Regions from separate parts of the Shewanella sp. 10N.286.45.A1 genome, predicted to be linked through region 2. Evidence: predicted binding sites of a transcription regulator. Region 2 holds the regulator's gene; each other region holds the start of a gene.
What was found. Region 2 encodes NrdR, which represses ribonucleotide reductase genes. Its sites were predicted from a motif close to AAACACNANATNTNGTGTTT; they were not measured.

Region 1 (3,261 bases), on a different contig from region 2:
ACATTGTTCTGCATATTGGGGAACTCGCCGTAACAGATAAACCCACCGTTTGCGATTTCTGGGTAAGGCTGTTCAAAGTCAATTTTATCGTACGGGTTAACTTGCTTTTCCACATCTAAATGGAAACTGTTGGTGTAGTAACCTTTAGCAGTTACCCCATCAACTACACCGAATACTTTGGCGTCAAGATTACAGAAACGGCTACACAAATTTTCACTTGGCGTGCTGTAAAGACTAAAAGCGTAACCCGACTCTGCTTTCCATTTATCAGTTGCCGCTTTTAAATATTGAATCACTTCAATTGCTTTAGCGCGCAACAATGCATTGTCATATAGATGCGTTTCGGTGCCATAAAGTGCATTTATGGTTTCATGCAAGCCAATGTAACCAAGCGAAATTGAAGCGCGGCCATTCTTAAATATCTCAGAGATATCATCATCAGCGCGTAATCGAACGCCACAAGCGCCTTCCATGTAAAGAATCGGTGCGACTCGTGCTTTAACACCTTCTAAACGTTCTATTCGAGTATCTAACGCTTTGCGAGCAATGGTTAAACGCTTATCTAAAATCCTGTAGAATTCAGCTTCATCGCCTTTAGCTTCAAGCGCAACTCGTGGCAAGTTTAAGCTCACAACACCAAGGTTGTTGCGTCCTTCGTGCACTAACTCGCCCTCTTCCTCAAAGGTACCGAGGAAGCTACGGCAACCCATTGGGGTTTTAAATGAACCCGTTACCTTTTCTACTTGTTCGTAATTGAGGATATCCGGGTACATACGCGTAGTCGCACATTTTAATGCAAGCTGCTTGATGTCGTAGTTACAGTCACCGTCTTTGTGATTAATACCATCACGAATGGCAAACACAAGCTTAGGGAATACTGCAGTTTTGCGGTTCTTACCTAAACCAGCAATACGCACTTTCATCATCGACTGTTGAATAAGTCTAGATTCCCAAGATGTGCCAAGTCCAAAACCAAAGGTAACAAACGGCGTTTGACCATTGGCGGTATGCAAGGTGTTGACTTCATATTCGAGTGACTGAAATGCATCATGACACTCTTTTTCGGTCAATGAGGTCGCAAATGCTTTGGCATCTGTAATACCCCAAGTCAATGCCACTTGGTAATGCTTGTCATAACTTTTGGCAACAAAAGGTGCTAGCACTTCATCAATACGATTAATAGTGGTGCCGCCATAAATATGGCTAGCGACTTGGGCAATAATCTGTGCAGTAACGGCTGTCGCTGTTGAAATTGATTTAGGCGTTTCAATCTCAGCATTGCCCATCTTAAAACCTTTGGTCAACATGCCACTGAGATCGATCAGCATACAGTTGAACATCGGGAAGAATGGCGCATAGTCTAAGTCATGATAGTGAATTTCACCTGACTCGTGTGCGGCAACGACATCTTTTGGCAAAATATGGCATTTGGCGTAGTGCTTAGCCACAATACCCGCTAATAGATCGCGCTGAGTTGGGATCACTTTCGAATCTTTATTGGCATTTTCATTTAGCAGCGCTGCATTGCTCTGCTCAACAAGACCACGGATCTCTTTATTTAGTCGACTACTAACTTCGCGCTTTATATCTCGATCATGGCGGTATTCTATGTATACTCGCGCCAATGATTTATAAGGCCCTTCCATCAATAAGTTTTCGACGGCATCTTGCAAATCGTGAATGTTTATTTCATCTAACATAGCGACAGAATCGGCAGCATTTTTTGCCACTTTTTCTGCATAGGCGCTATCATCAATACCTGCCGAGTTAGCAGCCGCTATCACTGCATCTTTAATCCTTGTTTCGTCAAAAGGCGTACGGTAACCATCCCGTTTAATAACCACTGGCATTGTATAGCTCCTATTTAGCATCATCCACAAGCAACACTACATATAGTATTACTTTAAATCAAAATCACAATATGTGGCGCATTAAGCTATAAAAAGACAACTAGTACTTTGATCCAGATCATTATTTTACACAACGAAGATAATAAGAAAAAATAACTGGGGACGATCCCGCTTATCTAAAATTATGCCCTTGACGATGGCTATTAAGACCGCTAGTAGCAGGATAAAATTGGGATAAATTGTGGATAAGAAATTAGGCGGCTAGAATGCCTTAGTTTAACCCTCTGCTACAACAGTAGGAATTAGTTTTAACTGGTATTAAAGCCCAAATTCACCGCCGTTAAAACGGTGAAATAGTGGGCCGCTCAGCATGTAATAGAATTGTTTTTTTACTCACCACAGTCTATGAGCGCTACTTTAATAAACTAGACGCTTTAATGTTGCTTTGCCAGTGCCAAATAACTATTTAGTTGACCTGTTGCCTGTTGATGTTCACCTGTCATAGAGGCCAGCTGCATTAACGACTTAATACCTTGATACTGGTTTTCTTGTTGTTCAGTCAGTGGCCTATCAGATTCCAATAGTGCAGTGATCTCGCTTGCCACTCGATTCGCCTTTTGAGCTATCACTGGCGATTGAATCGCATCCATCGTGCCCATCACCCATTTTGCTTCATCTAAGATGCCGGCTAACTCTCTATCTTCTTTGCTATTGGTGAGCGTTGCCCGCTGTTCATCAATAAAGTCAGCTAAAGACTGCTCTTCACTTTGGGGGATATCAAAGCCGCTATTAGTCAAACGATTCAACTGACCATCAGACAAAATACCATCTTGGTATAAGCGTTGAATAAGACTGGGTAGCTTTTCGCTGCTAAAACTACCATCTTGGAAGAAATCTTTCGCCATCGCTTCAATCTTTTGCGCTCGCTCTGCGCGGCCTGATAATACAAGACCATTATCATCCTTGCTGGCAGCATTTGAAGCTGATGTTGAAGCGTTAGCATTAACACCTTGAACACCATTAGCACTGCCAACACTTGATTGGCTGCCAGAAGCACCATAGGCATCAGCTAGAACGGTACCGCTGTTTACAGAGTTATTGATACTACTTAATGGGTTCATCGTCAAAAATTCGGCGTTAGCTTAATCATGCAACGATTAAAGCAGGAACTATGCCGTTTTTTAAAAGATAAAATTGACTGCTTACTTTTGATTCAACTGCGTAGTCAAGTTTAGGCAAAGTACTCGCAGAGATTCTATCTCCTGCTCAGTCATACTCACCTTCTCTAATAGTGTTTGCTTTTGTGACAGCGCGTCGGCTTGTAACGCCAACCCAGTGTCCGTTAATGCAATCACTTTCTTACGCTCATCGGTTTCATCTGGTAGCCGCTGCAGAAACAATTTTGTCTCCA
Region 2 (3,261 bases):
CTACAAGGTGGTGATACGGTTCTAGGTATGAGCCTAGCTCATGGTGGCCATTTGACTCATGGTTCTCACGTTAGCTTTTCTGGCAAGTTATATAATGCTGTTCAGTACGGTATTGACGAATCAACCGGCAAAATTGATTACGCTGAAGTTGAGCGCTTAGCTGTTGAGCATAAGCCTAAAATGATTATTGCAGGTTTCAGTGCATACTCAGGTATCGTTGATTGGGGCAAGTTCCGTGAAATCGCAGATAAAGTAGGTGCTTACTTATTTGTCGATATGGCTCACGTTGCAGGTCTTGTTGCTGCAGGTATCTATCCAAATCCATTGCCGCATGCGCATGTTGTGACAACCACAACGCATAAGACATTAGCAGGCCCACGTGGCGGTTTGATCTTATCAGCCATTAATGACGAAGCTATTTACAAGAAGCTTAACTCTGCAGTATTCCCTGGTGGCCAAGGTGGTCCTTTAATGCATGTTATCGCTGCTAAAGCGGTTGCATTTAAAGAAGCACTTGACCCTGAATTCACCACTTATCAAGAGCAAGTTGTTGTTAATGCTAAAGCAATGGCACGCACTTTCATTGAGCGTGGCTATGATGTTGTTTCTGGTGGTACAGACAACCATCTGTTCTTGCTTGATTTAATCAGCAAAGATATTACCGGTAAAGATGCAGATGCTGCACTGGGTAACGCAAATATCACGGTTAACAAAAACTCAGTACCGAACGACCCACGCTCACCGTTTGTAACATCTGGTCTGCGTATTGGTTCTCCAGCCATTACTCGTCGTGGTTTTGGTGAGCAAGAATCTGTATTGCTGACTAATTGGATGTGTGATGTCCTTGATGACATTACCGATCTTGCAGTTAGCGAGCGAGTGAAAGCGCAGGTTCTTGAATTATGCGCTAAGTTCCCTGTTTACGGTTAACCTTAAGCGTTAAATCAGGTAAACTTTAATGGCCGCATTTATGCGGCCATTTTTGTTGGCATTTCAGCCAAATTTGATACCAGTATTTTGTTCCACTTATTAACTGACCGGAGGCCAGATGCATTGTCCATTTTGCAGCGCAACAGACACTAAAGTGATTGACTCGCGACTTGTCGCTGATGGTCATCAAGTACGTCGTCGTAGAGAGTGTGTACAGTGCCATGAGCGTTATACCACGTTTGAAGGCGCTGAACTTGTTATGCCGCGAGTGGTGAAGCAAGACGGAAGTCGACAGCCTTTCGATGAAGAAAAACTCCGTGGTGGCATGCTTAGAGCGGTAGAGAAAAGACCAGTGTCGATGGATCAGATCGAGCAGTCTTTAACTAAGATTAAATCGACACTACGGGGGACTGGCGAACGTGAAGTCAAATCAGAGATGATTGGTAACCTAATGATGGACCAATTGGTTAATCTCGATAAAGTAGCCTATATCCGTTTTGCATCGGTTTATCGTGCGTTTGAAGATGTGTCGGAGTTTGGTGAAGCTATCGCGAACTTACAGAAATAATCATATCTATTTATTCCCTAATTGATTAATCGGAACTCGCTACATTATGTGGTCAACTGAAGACAATCAAATGATGAGCCTAGCTATTGAATTAGCTCAAAAAGGACTCTATACCACCAGACCCAACCCATGTGTTGGCAGCGTCATTGTTAAAGATAGTGTGATTATCGGCGAGGGGTATCATATTCGCGCTGGTGGTCCCCACGCAGAAGTTTACGCCCTTAATATGGCCGGTGATGACGCCAAAGGCGCTACCGCCTACGTTACCCTTGAGCCCTGCAGTCATTACGGACGAACCCCACCTTGTGCTAAAGCATTAATTGATGCTGGAGTGAGCCGAGTTGTGGTGGCGGTTACTGATCCAAATCCGCAAGTTTCAGGTCGTGGTATCACCATGTTGCAAGAGGCTGGAATTGAGGTGGATGTTGGTTTACTAACCGATGCTGCTAAACAGGTTAATCTTGGTTTTTTAAAGCGTATGGAGCAAGGCTTACCTTGGGTAACCGTCAAGTTAGCTGCAAGCCTCGATGGTAAAACGGCGTTATCTAACGGCGAGTCAAAATGGATTACAGGCCCTGAATCTCGTAGAGATGTGCAGCGAATTCGTGCGAGACATTGCGCTTTGATCACTGGCGTAGAAACGGTCTTAGCTGATAACCCTAGTTTAAATGTCCGCCACAGTGAGTTGGGTTCTTTAGCAAATGAGATCGCACCAGCAGAAGTACACCAGCCTTTACGTGTAATATTAGATAGCAAAGCTAGACTGGGTACTACGTTGGATATGTTTAGTATTACTAGCCCAATATTGCTTGTTAGTACCTGTGACTATCCCGAATCGGTGAAGTCTGCATGGCCTGCCCATGTGAGCCACCAAGTGTTGCCTGCTACAGATAATCGAGTGGATCTTAAAGCTCTACTCTCTCTGTTAGGTAAAAGCTGTAATTCAGTGCTGGTGGAGGCTGGAGCGACGCTTGCTGGTGCGTTTGTAGCAAGTCATGCTGTCGATGAGATTATTTTATATCAAGCGATGAAGATACTAGGCGGTGGAGGTAGAGATCTACTCACGCTGCCTGATTTCGAGAAAATGTCCGAAATCCCAACTATTGATGTAATAGATGAACGAAAAGTGGGTAAAGATACCCGCTTAACATTAAGAATGAGTAACTAACTTTATGTTTACTGGAATTATTGAATCAGTAGGCCATCTGCGCAAAGTCGAGCGTCGTGGTGATGACATTAGATTAACCGTCGCAAGTGGCAAGCTTGATCTGTCAGATGTAAAGCTAGGCGATAGTATCGCGACCAATGGTGTGTGCTTAACGGTTGTTGAGCGCTTGGCTGATGGTTATGTTGCCGATATATCTGCCGAAACGGTTAGTTTAACAGGCTTTGCTCATTATGCCGTTGGTACTGCTGTAAACTTAGAGAAAGCAGTCACTCCGACAACCCGTCTTGGTGGGCATATGGTTAGCGGCCATGTTGATGGCATCGCTCATGTTGATGACAGACAAATACGAGGCCAAGCCATAGAGTTTTGGCTGACGCCTGCAGCAGAGCTCGGGCGTTATATTGCCCATAAAGGTTCGATCACAATCGATGGTGTCAGCTTGACAGTTAATGAAGTGCAAGGGCATCGTTTTAGATTGACCATCGTGCCTCATACCGCAGGCGAAACAACGTTAATAAATTTGAAAGCAGGGGATAGCGTCAATATTGAAGTTGATCTTATTGCCCGCCACTTAGAAAGATTGATGAGCTATTCA
Region 3 (3,261 bases), on a different contig from region 2:
GTTTAACGCAGAAAGCGTACAAAGGGCAATTTCACCATCAGGATCATTAATGTTATTCAGTGGCTTAGTTGGTAAAGCAATCTCTAAACACAAGTTAGATTGACGAACTGGAGCGACTTTAGAATCAAATGGGCTATGTGTATTACAGTGATCGACATTCTGTATATAGATTCGACCCGTTGACGCACGCTCTTGCATCATTAATGAAAACAGCTCGACGGCTTTGATTTGTTGCTTACGAATACTTTCGTCTGCTTCATACTTCAAATAAAGACGTTCAAACTCATCTTGATCTTCAAAGAATGCATCATACATACCAGGAACGTCAGATGGGCTGAACAAGCTGATCATGCCACCTTGGATCATACGTTGATACATCAACTTGTTGATTTGAACGCCGTAATCTAAATGACGGATACGGTTGTCGTCTACACCACGGTTGTTCTTTAACACGAGTAGTGATTCAACTTCTAAATGCCAAATAGGGTAGAACAGGGTTGCAGCTCCGCCACGAACGCCACCTTGCGAACAAGATTTTACTGCAGTTTGGAAGTACTTATAAAAAGGTAAGCAACCTGTATGGAATGCTTCACCACCGCGAATAGGACTACCTAATGCACGAATACGACCTGCGTTAACGCCGATCCCGGCTCGCTGCGACACATATTTAACGATTGAAGATGAGGTGGCGTTAATTGAATCTAAGCTGTCACCGCACTCAATCAATACACATGAGCTAAATTGGCGAGTAGGGGTACGAACACCAGCCATAATCGGTGTAGGAAGCGAAATCTTGAACATAGAGGTCGCATCGTAAAAATCTTTTATGTATTTAAGACGAGTCTCTTTTGGATATTTCGCGAATAGACATGCGGCAACCAAGATATAAAGGAACTGAGCGCTTTCATAAATTTCATGAGTGACACGGTTCTGAACTAAATACTTACCTTCTAACTGCTTAACGGCAGCGTAAGAAAAGTTCATGTCGCGCCAGTGATCAATATAACCGCCTAAAATGTCGATCTCTTCGCGGCTATAATCTTCAAGTATATGGGCGTCGTACTTGCCTAACTCAATAAGCTTAACCACATGGTCAAATAGTTTTGGTGGTTCAAACTGTCCAAATGCTTTTTTACGTAAATGGAAAATGGCAAGTCTGGCTGCTAAAAACTGGTAATCAGGCGCTTCAGGCGAGATTAAATCTGCAGCTGCTTTAATGATAGTCTCGTGAATAGCCTCTGTCGGGATCCCTTCGAAAAACTGTAGGTGAGAACGTAATTCAACTTCAGAGACTGACACGTTGGTGAGTCCTTTAGCTGCCCATTCTATAACACGATGGATCTTGTCAAGATCAATGGTTTCACGTTCGCCACTACGTTTTGTGACTGTCATATTGCTATTCATTAAAGATAAACCTTGGTTCTTATATTTATGAAAGTGACCTGTATAGGCGCACTGTACGTTTCCCTGTAAACAATCCAAATAAAACTGTAAAACAGTGGCATCCAATCTGTTGACACAACCTACTAACTAGTGTCTACGATTGTCACTCACACACAATATATGGTGTTTTAAAATTTCTAAGGTACAAGATAGTGAGGTTATTGGATTTTTGCAAGTATGAATTGTGGGTACAAGTTGTGGATATCTTGAGGATAATTGTTAGGGTTAGTAATAGCTAACCCTTGAAGCTTGTTTTGATTTGAGTTCTCCGTTGAAGATGAATATTTAGCCAGCCAAAAAACTTGTTGAAGATCGCAGGATCTTATAGCGATCTTCATCTCTAATAATCCAGATCGAATGCTTATAGCCGTTCTACTTGAAGATGCAGGATTCAGTGGGAATTTAATGGGCTTTAATCACAGGTTCTTTGCTCCATGCTGAACCTAAGCACCTACATCCATGTAGGCGAGGCATTGATTGCGATTAATGGTCGTTCCCTTAGTAAAATCAATATATATTTAGATGGTTTTTAAGCCATCTGCTTAGGGCGTATGGATCACCAAAACTGACGTCGCTTGGCCATTCTATAATTGCATCATCGGGTCCAATATACCCCCATTCTGCGAGCCCCGCATGCATACCGCAAGCTTTCGCTGCCTGCATATCTCGCTCAGCATCACCAAGATAGAGGATCTGTTCTGGTCTGACTGACAACTGCTGCGCAGCGAGTAGCATTGGCGCTGTGTGAGGTTTTGAATGCAAAGTACTATCGCCACTCACTATTGTTGGCATGCGTTTATCAAAGCCCATTTTAATCATCAGTGGACGGGTAAACCTAGCAGGTTTATTAGTGACAACCCCAAATGGAATGTTTTGCTCAGACAGTAAGTTTAAAAAAGCATCCAAGCCAGCGAAAAGCTGACAATGCTTACCGTTTACTTGGGGATAGTTTGCTAACAGAGCTGATTGTACTTGAGCATGCATAGCTTCGTTTTGCTCAGGCAATGCTGTTTGCACTAAAGCTAAACTACCATGTGACGCTTGATAACGAAGCTCATTGCTATTAACTGCAGCAAAACCGAACTGTGTAAGGCTAATGTTGAGTGCCTCAATCATATCTGGTGCAGTGTCGGCTAATGTGCCATCAAGATCAAAAAGCACCCCTTTAATGGCGAGGCGCTTGTCTGTTAAGTGACAATCAGTCATTTTTAGTTGTTGCTATCATATAATTGACTTCTAAACTTTTTGTGTACTTAAACACATCGGTAATAGGGTTGTAGGTAATACCTACTGCATCGGTGCAGATCAGCTCGGCATTGTCAGCTAGACCTATCAGCTCCGAGGGTCTAATAAACTTATTGTGGTCATGGGTGCCGACCGGTAGCATTTTTAATAAATATTCGGCACCTAAAATAGTTTCTATGTAGGCTCGAATGTTTCTATTAATGGTGGAGAAAAATACATAGCCGCCAGGTTTAACCATATCGGCACATGCTTGGATGACTGAGCTTGGATCAGGCACATGTTCAAGCATTTCCATACAGGTGATGACATCATATTGTTGTCGGTGTTCATCACGATGGTTTTCGGCGGTATTTTTAATATAGTTTATTGAAACGCCAGTTTCTAATGCGTGCAAACGAGCAACATCAAGCGGTTCTTCGCCCATATCAAGGCCAGTAACATTCGCGCCTATGCGGGCCATGCTTTCCGATAAAATGCCACCACCGCAGCCTACATCGAGAACATTCTTACCAAAAATGCCAGCGGCAGTTTGATCTATATAGTTGAGGCGAAGAGGGTTGAGGTTATGCAGTG

Region 1: a site for NrdR is predicted at 1,882-1,901, ahead of nrdD (anaerobic ribonucleoside-triphosphate reductase). Genes of this name have one in related genera too.
Region 3: a site for NrdR is predicted at 1,553-1,572, ahead of nrdA (class 1a ribonucleoside-diphosphate reductase subunit alpha). Genes of this name have one in related genera too.

The regions. Positions count from the first base shown of each region.
Region 1 is NZ_JBFRMK010000002.1:6,602-9,862, forward strand. Features, by position in the region: gene nrdD (anaerobic ribonucleoside-triphosphate reductase) at 1-1,850, opposite strand, end outside; gene AB4238_RS00135 (hypothetical protein) at 2,285-2,971, opposite strand; gene AB4238_RS00140 (MarR family winged helix-turn-helix transcriptional regulator) at 3,053-3,261, opposite strand, start outside.
Region 2 is NZ_JBFRMK010000203.1:8,030-11,290, reverse strand. Features, by position in the region: gene glyA (serine hydroxymethyltransferase) at 1-930, shown strand, start outside; gene nrdR (transcriptional regulator NrdR) at 1,049-1,498, shown strand; gene ribD (bifunctional diaminohydroxyphosphoribosylaminopyrimidine deaminase/5-amino-6-(5-phosphoribosylamino)uracil reductase RibD) at 1,545-2,666, shown strand; gene AB4238_RS15170 (riboflavin synthase) at 2,671-3,261, shown strand, end outside.
Region 3 is NZ_JBFRMK010000201.1:37,868-41,128, reverse strand. Features, by position in the region: gene nrdA (class 1a ribonucleoside-diphosphate reductase subunit alpha) at 1-1,404, opposite strand, end outside; gene AB4238_RS14995 (HAD family hydrolase) at 1,951-2,649, opposite strand; gene ubiG (bifunctional 2-polyprenyl-6-hydroxyphenol methylase/3-demethylubiquinol 3-O-methyltransferase UbiG) at 2,642-3,261, opposite strand, start outside.